2 regions of the Mesorhizobium sp. P160219 genome follow, and region 2 is predicted to be linked to the other one. Evidence: riboswitches for the same ligand, from Rfam matches in the RefSeq annotation. Region 2 holds a riboswitch; the other holds the start of a gene.

Region 1 (4,205 bases), 2.9 Mb from region 2:
GATCTTCTTGGGCAAGGATTCCAGGGCGAATTTCTGCTTGAACGACAGTTTCTTCGACGGCCCTTTTGGCGCTGCCGGCTCGCTCTTGCCCGGCGCCGGCGCATCGCTGGTTTCGGCCTTGGCGCGCGCCTTGCGGTCGTCGAGCCGGGTGCCGCCGCGCTGCGCCAGCATGTCGGAATAGCCACCGGCATATTCGATCCAGCGGCCGCCTCCGTCCGGGGCGATGATGCTGGTGACGGTGCGGTCGAGGAAGTCGCGGTCGTGGCTGACCAGGATGACCGTGCCGGCAAAGCCGGCGACAAGTTCCTGCAACAGTTCCAGCGTCTCCATGTCGAGATCGTTGGTCGGCTCGTCGAGCACCAGAAGGTTGGCCGGCCGCGCCAGAACACGCGCCAGGAGCAGCCGCGCCCGTTCGCCGCCGGACAGCTCGCGCACCGGGGTGCGCGCCTGTTCCGGCTTGAACAGGAAATCCTTCATGTAGGACACGACATGGCGCTGCTCGCCATTGATGACGAGGTTTTCGCCGCGCCCGTCCGTGAGATACTGCGCCAGGGTCTCGGCCGGATCGACCGCCTCGCGCTTCTGGTCGAGCGTGGCGATTTCCAGATTGGTGCCGAGCCGCACCGAGCCGGCATCGGGCTTCATCTCGCCGGTGAGCATCTTCAACAGCGTCGTCTTGCCGGCGCCGTTCGGCCCGACAAGGCCGACGCGATCGCCGCGCTGGATGCGGGTCGAGAAGCCCTTGACCACGGTCAGGTCGCCAAAACTCTTCTCGATGTTCTTGGCCTCAATCACCAGCTTGCCGGATTCGGCGGCGTCGCTGGCCACCATGGTCGCCGAGCCCTCGGCGCCGCGATGGCCGCGAAAACGCTGGCGCATGGTCTGCAGTTCGCCCAGGCGGCGCATGTTGCGTTTGCGGCGAGCCGTCACGCCATAGCGCAGCCAATGCTCCTCGCGCACGATCTGGCGGCCGAGCTTGTGCTGTTCGCGCTCTTCCTCTTCCAGCACAAGGTCGCGCCATTCCTCGAAATGGCCAAAGCCCTTGTCGAGGCGGCGGGTCTGGCCACGGTCGAGCCAGACAGTGGCGCGCGAGACGCGTTCGAGGAAGCGACGGTCGTGCGAGATGACGATCAGCGCCGAAGACGTCCGGACAAGCTCTTCTTCCAGCCATTCGATGACCGACAAATCGAGATGGTTCGTCGGCTCATCAAGCAGCAGAATATCGGGTTCGGGCGCCATGACGCGGGCAAGTGCTGCGCGGCGCGCCTCGCCGCCGGAGAGATCGTTGGGGTTCTCCGTGCCGGCGAGGCCGAGATGCTCCATCAGATATGTGGCGCGGTAGGGATCGTCGGCAGGCCCAAGCCCGGCCTCGACATAGGCGCGCACATTGGCAAAGCCGTCCATGTCGGGCATTTGCGGGAGATAGCGCACCGTTGCCGAAGGCTGGCGGAAGACCTCGCCGTCTTGCGGCTCGATCAGACCAGCAGCAATCTTCAGGAGCGTCGACTTGCCGGAGCCGTTGCGGCCGACGAGCGCGATCTTGTCACCGGCGGACGCCGTCAGTTCGGCGCCATCGAGCAGCGGCGTGCCGCCAAAGGTCAGTCTTATGCCGTCGAGGTTGAGAAGGGGCGGGGCCATGTCAGCTTTCAGGCAAGGGGTAGGGGTGGGCGAGCAGCAGCGCGCGGCCATGGCCGAGCGCGATTTCGAGGCCGCCCCCGGTCGTGTTGGACTTGACCTCGTTCGAGATGGTCAGCGACGAGCCGAACACGACCTCGACATGGTCGAGCGGCCACTTCGCGCCGGACACGGTGAGGCCCGAAAGATCGGAAAAGCCGAGCACCGAAAACAGCGTTCCGTCGGCATAGTCGAAGCCGGCCTTGCCAGGCAGCAGAGGGGCGCCTTCCTGCGCTCCGCTGGTCAACAGCAATTTTGTGCCGGCCTCGGCCAGCCGCAGGCTGAGCGCCAGATGGAGGAAGGCGTGGTCGGCGCGCTTGCCGCCGAAAGCGCCGGCCAGCACCAGGCTGGTGGCGCCGCGTTCCAATGCCGCCGCGATCGCCAGTTCGCCATCGGTCTTGTCCTTTTCGGGAGGAAACACCTCCCGCGGCACGGCGGCGAGATCGGCAGGCAGGTCCGCCGGCACGGAATCGAAATCGCCGACCCACAGCTCCGGCATCACGCCGAGCAGGCGGGCATGATCGATGCCGGCGTCGGCGGCGATGACGCGCGTGCCCGCGACCTGGCGGTCGAGCCGCGGCGTGCGGACGAGATCGCCGCCAAGCAGGATGGTGAATGTGCTCATATCCGCTGGCCCTTACCAGCCCCGCCGACGAAACGGAAGGCCGAGCGGCACCGTCACTCTTTGTTGGAGCATGATCTTTTTCCGGAAACGGATTCCACTTTCCGGGATCACGCTCGGGCAAACTTCCACTTGCGTGGCACCTTGGCCGGGCCTATGTGTCGAAACGCTCTAACGGGGTGCCGGACGCGATCTTCGCGGACCGGCTGAGAGGCAGTCTCGCCAACCCGCTGAACCTGATCCGGTTTGTACCGGCGGAGGGATTAGACGCTTCGGACAGCCCGACGCCTCAATTCCTTTCAACACGAATGAAGGAGGCGCCGATGCGCATTTTTTTGTCCCGTCTTGTCCCAGCGCTGGGGCTTGCTGTTTCGCTACTGGCAAGCCCTGCGTGCGCGCAGGAAAAACTCACGATCTATACCTATGAGAGTTTCACTGCCGACTGGGGTCCAGGCCCCCAGGTGAAGAAGGAATTCGAGGCCGAGTGTGGCTGCAGCGTCGACTTCGTCTCGGTCGCCGACGGCGTCGCACTTCTCAACCGCGTCAAGCTCGAAGGTGCCTCGACCAAGGCCGATATCGTGCTTGGTCTCGACACCAACCTCACCGCGGAAGCCAAGGCTTCCGGCCTGTTTGTCCCACATGGCGCGGTGGCTGAAAACAACGTGCCGGGCGGCTGGAGCGACGACACTTTCGTGCCCTACGATTATGGTTATTTCGCCGTCGTCTACGACACCGAAAAGCTGAAGAGCCCGCCGAAGAGCCTGAAGGAACTGGTCGAGGGCGATGCCGCCGACAAGATCGTCATCCAGGATCCGAGGACGTCGACGCCGGGCCTCGGCCTGCTGCTGTGGGTCAAGTCGGTCTATGGCGACAAGGCGCCGGAAGCCTGGGCGAAACTCAAGGGCAAAGTGCTGACGGTGACGCCGGGCTGGAGCGAGGCCTATGGCCTGTTCTCCAAGGGCGAGGCGCCGATGGTGCTTTCCTATACGACGTCGCCGGCCTACCACATGGTGGCCGAGAACACCGGGCGCTACCAGGCGGCCTCGTTCGAGGAAGGCGAGTATCTGCAGGTCGAGGTCGCCGGCATCACCACCACGGGCGCGAAGAACCCGCTGGCGGCGAAGTTCCTGGCCTTCATGACCGGGCCGAAATTCCAGGATGTCATTCCGGAGACCAACTGGATGTTCCCGGCCGGGAAAACCGACAAGCCGCTCAATCCGGCTTTTGATAGGCTGGTCAAGCCGGCGAAGACCTTGCTGTTCAGCCCGGAAGAGGTCGCGGCAAATCGCAAGGCCTGGGTGGATGAATGGCTGGCGGTGATGAGCAAGTAGATTTGGCTGTATAGTCAAAAGATGAGTGCTCTACGGCGCCCCCCTCTGTCCTGCCGGACATCTCCCCCACGAGGGGGGAGATTGGCCTTTACGTTGACTTTCGCCAATCTCCGAAGCTGCAGGAATGAGCGGAGCGCTAAAACCGCCAATCTCCCCCCTCGTGGGGGAGATGTCCGGCAGGACAGAGGGGGGCGCGAAGGAACGCGACGCCCGGTAAAGAGTGCAACGCTCTGACCCCCGCATCACGGCCGGCATTGTCGCGCTTGCGGCAATCGCGCTGCTGATCGGTGGCGCCTTCGCCGGCCTTATCCGCGAAGGCGCGCACGACCTTTCCGGCGCCGCGTCCGCCTTTGACCTCTATCTCCTGCGCGTTGTCCGCTTCACGCTCTGGCAGGCTGCGCTCTCGATGCTGCTTTCCGCCGTACCGGCGCTGTTCGTCGCCCGGGCGCTGTCGCGGCATCCGCGCTTCTTCGGACGCGGCTTCATCCTGCAGCTGTTTACTGTGCCCCTTGCCTTGCCGGCGATTGTCGCAGCGCTGGGCATACTGGCGCTCTATGGCCGCGCCGGTTATTTCGCCG
Region 2 (4,205 bases):
TTCCCGCCGTCGCCGGGCTCGCCATGATCGCTGGTATCGGCATTGCCGCCGCCGACGAGGTCATCGTCACGCAGCCGGCACAGCAGCAGGTGATCATCACCCCGGAACAGCGCACGGTCGTGCACCAATACGTAAAGAAACATCCGCTTGCCTCGGTCAATCTGCTCGGCGTCGAATTGAATGTCGGCACTGCCTTGCCTGACACTGTCGAGCTGCAGGAGGTTCCCGACGTTCAGTACAGATACGCCGTCGTCGACAACCATACCGTGTTGGTCGACCCCAGCACGCGCAGGATTGTCGAGGTGGTCGAGTAACGCTCGACAACCTAACCATTCATCGGTGATACGGCCCTGTCGTTCTTCCCAAAAGGGCGGCAGGGCCGAATGACGAACATGATGAAAGGAGAATTGCCATGTTGCCGCATGTCGAGACCCCGAACTCCGCCAATGTTGCGGCGTGTTGCGACAAGTTGCTGGCCGAGCGCAACACGGCGCTGTTATCGATGAAGGAAGCGATCGCGCTCCTGCGGGAGCGCACCGGCACCGATCGTTCGGATGCCGACCTCGCCGGGCTGATCGTCAAGAAAGCGGCGCTGCTCGGCGTTGCGGTGATTTCCGACCCGCGCTGAGATGTCTCGTCACTCAAGACGCCGGCCGAATTTTCGGCTAATGTTTTCGTGGAATCTGGACCAACCGACCGGACCCAACCACGGAGGCTTAAGTGACGGACGACAAACAGGACCGCATTCGCCAGCGCGCGCACGAGATCTGGGAAAAGGCCGGCCGGCCTGAAGGCGCGCATCAGGAACACTGGGAGCAGGCCACGGCTGAAGTCGATGGCGCGGTCGCCAAGCCAAAAAAGGCGGCGAAGAAAGCTGACGCCAAGCCCGCCAAGGCAGCCGCCAAGCCAAAGGCAGCGAAGCCTGCCGCCGCAAAGTCCGGCAAAGCCAAATCGAAATAAGGCCAAGTCGAAATAAGACCAGTCGAAATAAAGCAAGGCCGGAATTCGCTGGCCGGGCCATCCTTGGCGCCCGCCGTTCAGGCGCGCCCGAGCCTCTCAACCTGACGAATTGCGCCTGCGACGGGCAGCGCAATTCCTTGTGTTTGGCGACAGGCGCCCTCATGCCTCCCAGGCATAACTCGACAGCGCAAAGCGAATGCCGGCAGCTGTCATGGCCAGTTCGCATTCGGTGATCTGGCGCAGGTGGCGCAGATAGCGCGTTACAGTCTGTGGCAGCCAGCCGGCGCAGGCCTCGACATAGGCGCGGCTGTGAACAAGGGTGCCGGTCGACAGCCTCTCGTCCTTCTCGGCAACGACTTTCAGATATTGGCGGATGAAGCGGATGTCGTCGGCGATGTCTTGGCTGGCCATTCGCCAAGCCCCGGCGAGGCGTTCGCACTGATCGAATGACAAGGGCAACAAAGGGGGCGGCAATAAAGGCGGCGGCAACAAAGGCGGCGGCAACGACGGGGGTGACAGCAAAGGCCGAGAGAGATCGGCGAAGGCAACATGGTTCGCTGTGCTCAAGGACATTCCTCTCTGCGAAAAGAGATATCGTACTTTATGTACGAATAAGCGTCAAGCCAATTTCGTACGGTTGGGACGATGAAAATGAATATAGCAGCGGTCGCTTCAGCTAATCCCGCATCGTGAATCCTTCAGGAGTCGCACCAATTTCGCGGAGGGATTTCCCCAGGATGGTGTGACTGTTTTCCCTCGTGGCGGCGTCGAACAGGTTCAAGCCGCCCCGGATCGTCTCGCGCCAGTTTTCGCCCTTGTCCCACGCTTCCATGAAGGCGAAGGCAAGGTCGTCCTGGCGACGCGTGGCTTCGAGCGCTTGGGTCAGCAGGCGCGCTTGATGGAGATCCTTCTCCCGCTTGGCGCCAGCGCTCGGCCCGCGTCGCGAGGCGACGATCAGCTTGTGGATGGCGTAGCGCTGGGGCGAGGGGACCAGCACAGGCAAGCCCGAGCGATGCAGGAGCACAGTCCGGATGGGGTCGCGGATAAGGAAATCCAGAAACCGTAAGGGCTGCGCGGAGTCTCTGCCGTTTTCTTATAATTACGTTTATCAGCTTGAATTTCAACGCAGTTATAAGAAGTTCGTGGAAACGTTATAACGCAACGAACTGACGAGTCGTCTGTTAACGCCCGGGCGCCCGGCACGTCTGGCCCAAAACACTTTCCCGCAGTGCCTCAACAAACGGCTTCCCCAATGCCGCGAACGGTGCTTTAACCCGCCCATCCACAGGGGTGCTCCGTATCGTCGGGGCTGAGATGAGGGCGGCAAGCCTTCGGACCCTAAAGCTGATCTGGATAATACCAGCGGAGCGAGGCGGGCGATGTTTTCAGGCGCACAGATTTCCCTTTATCCCATGACCGACGATTTCGTCGGCGTCATCCTCGGCGCGCTCGGCGCGCTCGATCCCTGGCGCGACCGGCTGCGGATCGAAACCGATGACATCTCGACCCTTATGGTCGGGCCGCCCGAGGTGCTGTTTCCCGCCATGCGCGACCTGTTCGTCGCGGCGGCCAAAAGCGGCAAGCACTGCGTGCTTTCGGCGGCGGTCTCGCGCGGCTGTCCGGGCGAGCCCAACGATCCGATCTGCCGCTCCGACGAGACCGGCGGCCCCGCCATTCCGCTGGACGAGCGCAAGATCGCCGCGATCCGCGCTGTCCAGGCCACGCCGTCGACCGGCCAGCCGGTGGCGGCGCAGTTCTCGCTCTACGTTATGGGCACGGGCGACCATATGGACGAGATCTACGGCTGCATCGATTTCCTGAAACAGTCCGGCGTCTTTGAGCGCTCAAAGAACTTCTGCACCAAATTGCGTGGCGATGCCGGTGCGGTGTTTGCCACGCTCAACGAGGCCTTCTGCCGCTTCGGCCCCGGCGCCGGCCACGTCACCCTCGACATCACGATCTCGGCGAACAGCCCGAGCGCCGTCTGAGCCGCGGCTCAAGCGTCGTTCCTTGAGGATATTGCCGTGGCTGGTTTATCTGACCCATTGCGTGGAGGAGATGCCTCTGACCCCTCAGCACAGAGAGGAGGGGAGCCATTGGCGATTGGCGAAGACCGCGATGCCCACGAATCTCCCCCCTCGAGCAGGAGATGGCCGGCAGGCCAGAGGGGGTCCCAGCGCGTGGAGCGCCGACGTCCTTTTCGCATCGGCAAGGCGTGGGCGCTCTATGCGAGACGACCCCCTCTGTCGCCTTCGGCGACATCTCCCCCTCGAGGGGGGAGATTAGCCGCAGCCATCGCCAAGACCATCCCCGCCGCCTGCGCCTCCGCCCTGCTCCTCGCGGCGTGGGAGCTCTACGCCCGCTATGGTGGCGCTGCGCCCACCATGCTGCCGGCGCCGTCGCGCGTGCTGCAGCAGGCCTGGGAGCATCGCGCTGCCCTTGCCGACAACACGCTGCCCACCATCCGCGCCACATCAGCAGGCTTCGCCTGCTCGTTGGTCGCTGCCTTCGTGCTTTCGGCGCTGGTCGATTTCTTGGCCCCGCTGCGCCGCGCGCTGTTTCCGCTGCTGATCGTCAGCCAGACCTTGCCGCTGGTCGCGATCGCGCCGCTCATCGTACTGTGGTTCGGCTTCGGGCTGATGCCAAAAATCCTGCTTGTGGCGCTCGTTACCTTCTTCCCGATGATGGTGGCGCTGGTCGAGGGTTTTGCCGCGACCAGCAAGGCGATTTCGCAGATGCTCGCCACCATGGGGGCAGGGCGCTGGCGCATCTTCTGGCTGGCGCGCCTGCCTTCGGCGCTGCCCTATTTCTTCGCCGGGCTGCGCATCTCCATCACCTACGCCGTCGTCGGCGCGATCTTCGCCGAATATGCGGGGGCGGCGAAGGGGCTGGGCATCTACATGCTCAATGCCAAGAACAACTTTCGGCCCGATCTGGTGCTCGCCGCGGTCGCCGTCAGCGCCGCGCTCACGCTTGTCTTGTTCGCCATTGCGGTGCTCGTCCAGCGCTTCGCCATGCCTTGGGAGAATGCAGGGAGCGAAAGCCGCGACGGCAAGGTTGAAGCTGCAGAAGAGAACCGTCAATGACGCGGCTCGAACTCCGGGACATCAGGAAGAACTTCGGCGCGCTTGAGGTGCTCGCCGGCATTTCGCTTCATGTCGCGGCCGGCGAGTTCGTCTCCATCCTCGGCCCTTCCGGCGCCGGCAAGTCGACGCTGTTCCAGTTGCTGACCGGCGCGCTGAAAG

What was found. Region 2 has a riboswitch for thiamine pyrophosphate ahead of AC3EMP_RS15485 (YkoF family thiamine/hydroxymethylpyrimidine-binding protein). Riboswitches for the same ligand answer to the same signal wherever they lie in the genome.
Region 1: it holds a riboswitch for thiamine pyrophosphate, as region 2 does, so the genes downstream of both, thiB (thiamine ABC transporter substrate binding subunit) here and AC3EMP_RS15485 (YkoF family thiamine/hydroxymethylpyrimidine-binding protein) in region 2, are expected to answer to the same signal.

What each region holds. Positions count from the first base shown of each region.
Region 1 is NZ_JBYNWG010000001.1:314,896-319,100, reverse strand. Features, by position in the region: gene AC3EMP_RS01600 (ABC-F family ATP-binding cassette domain-containing protein) at 1-1,638, opposite strand, end outside; gene AC3EMP_RS01595 (thiamine diphosphokinase) at 1,640-2,299, opposite strand; TPP riboswitch at 2,462-2,576, shown strand; gene thiB (thiamine ABC transporter substrate binding subunit) at 2,620-3,627, shown strand; gene thiP (thiamine/thiamine pyrophosphate ABC transporter permease) at 3,848-4,205, shown strand, end outside.
Region 2 is NZ_JBYNWG010000001.1:3,199,198-3,203,402, forward strand. Features, by position in the region: gene AC3EMP_RS15460 (DUF1236 domain-containing protein) at 1-314, shown strand, start outside; gene AC3EMP_RS15465 (hypothetical protein) at 413-628, shown strand; gene AC3EMP_RS15470 (DUF2934 domain-containing protein) at 721-960, shown strand; gene AC3EMP_RS15475 (hypothetical protein) at 1,120-1,371, opposite strand; partial or broken gene AC3EMP_RS15480 (GSU2403 family nucleotidyltransferase fold protein) at 1,637-2,026, opposite strand; TPP riboswitch at 2,237-2,349, shown strand; gene AC3EMP_RS15485 (YkoF family thiamine/hydroxymethylpyrimidine-binding protein) at 2,340-2,948, shown strand; gene AC3EMP_RS15490 (ABC transporter permease) at 3,204-4,046, shown strand; gene AC3EMP_RS15495 (ABC transporter ATP-binding protein) at 4,043-4,205, shown strand, end outside.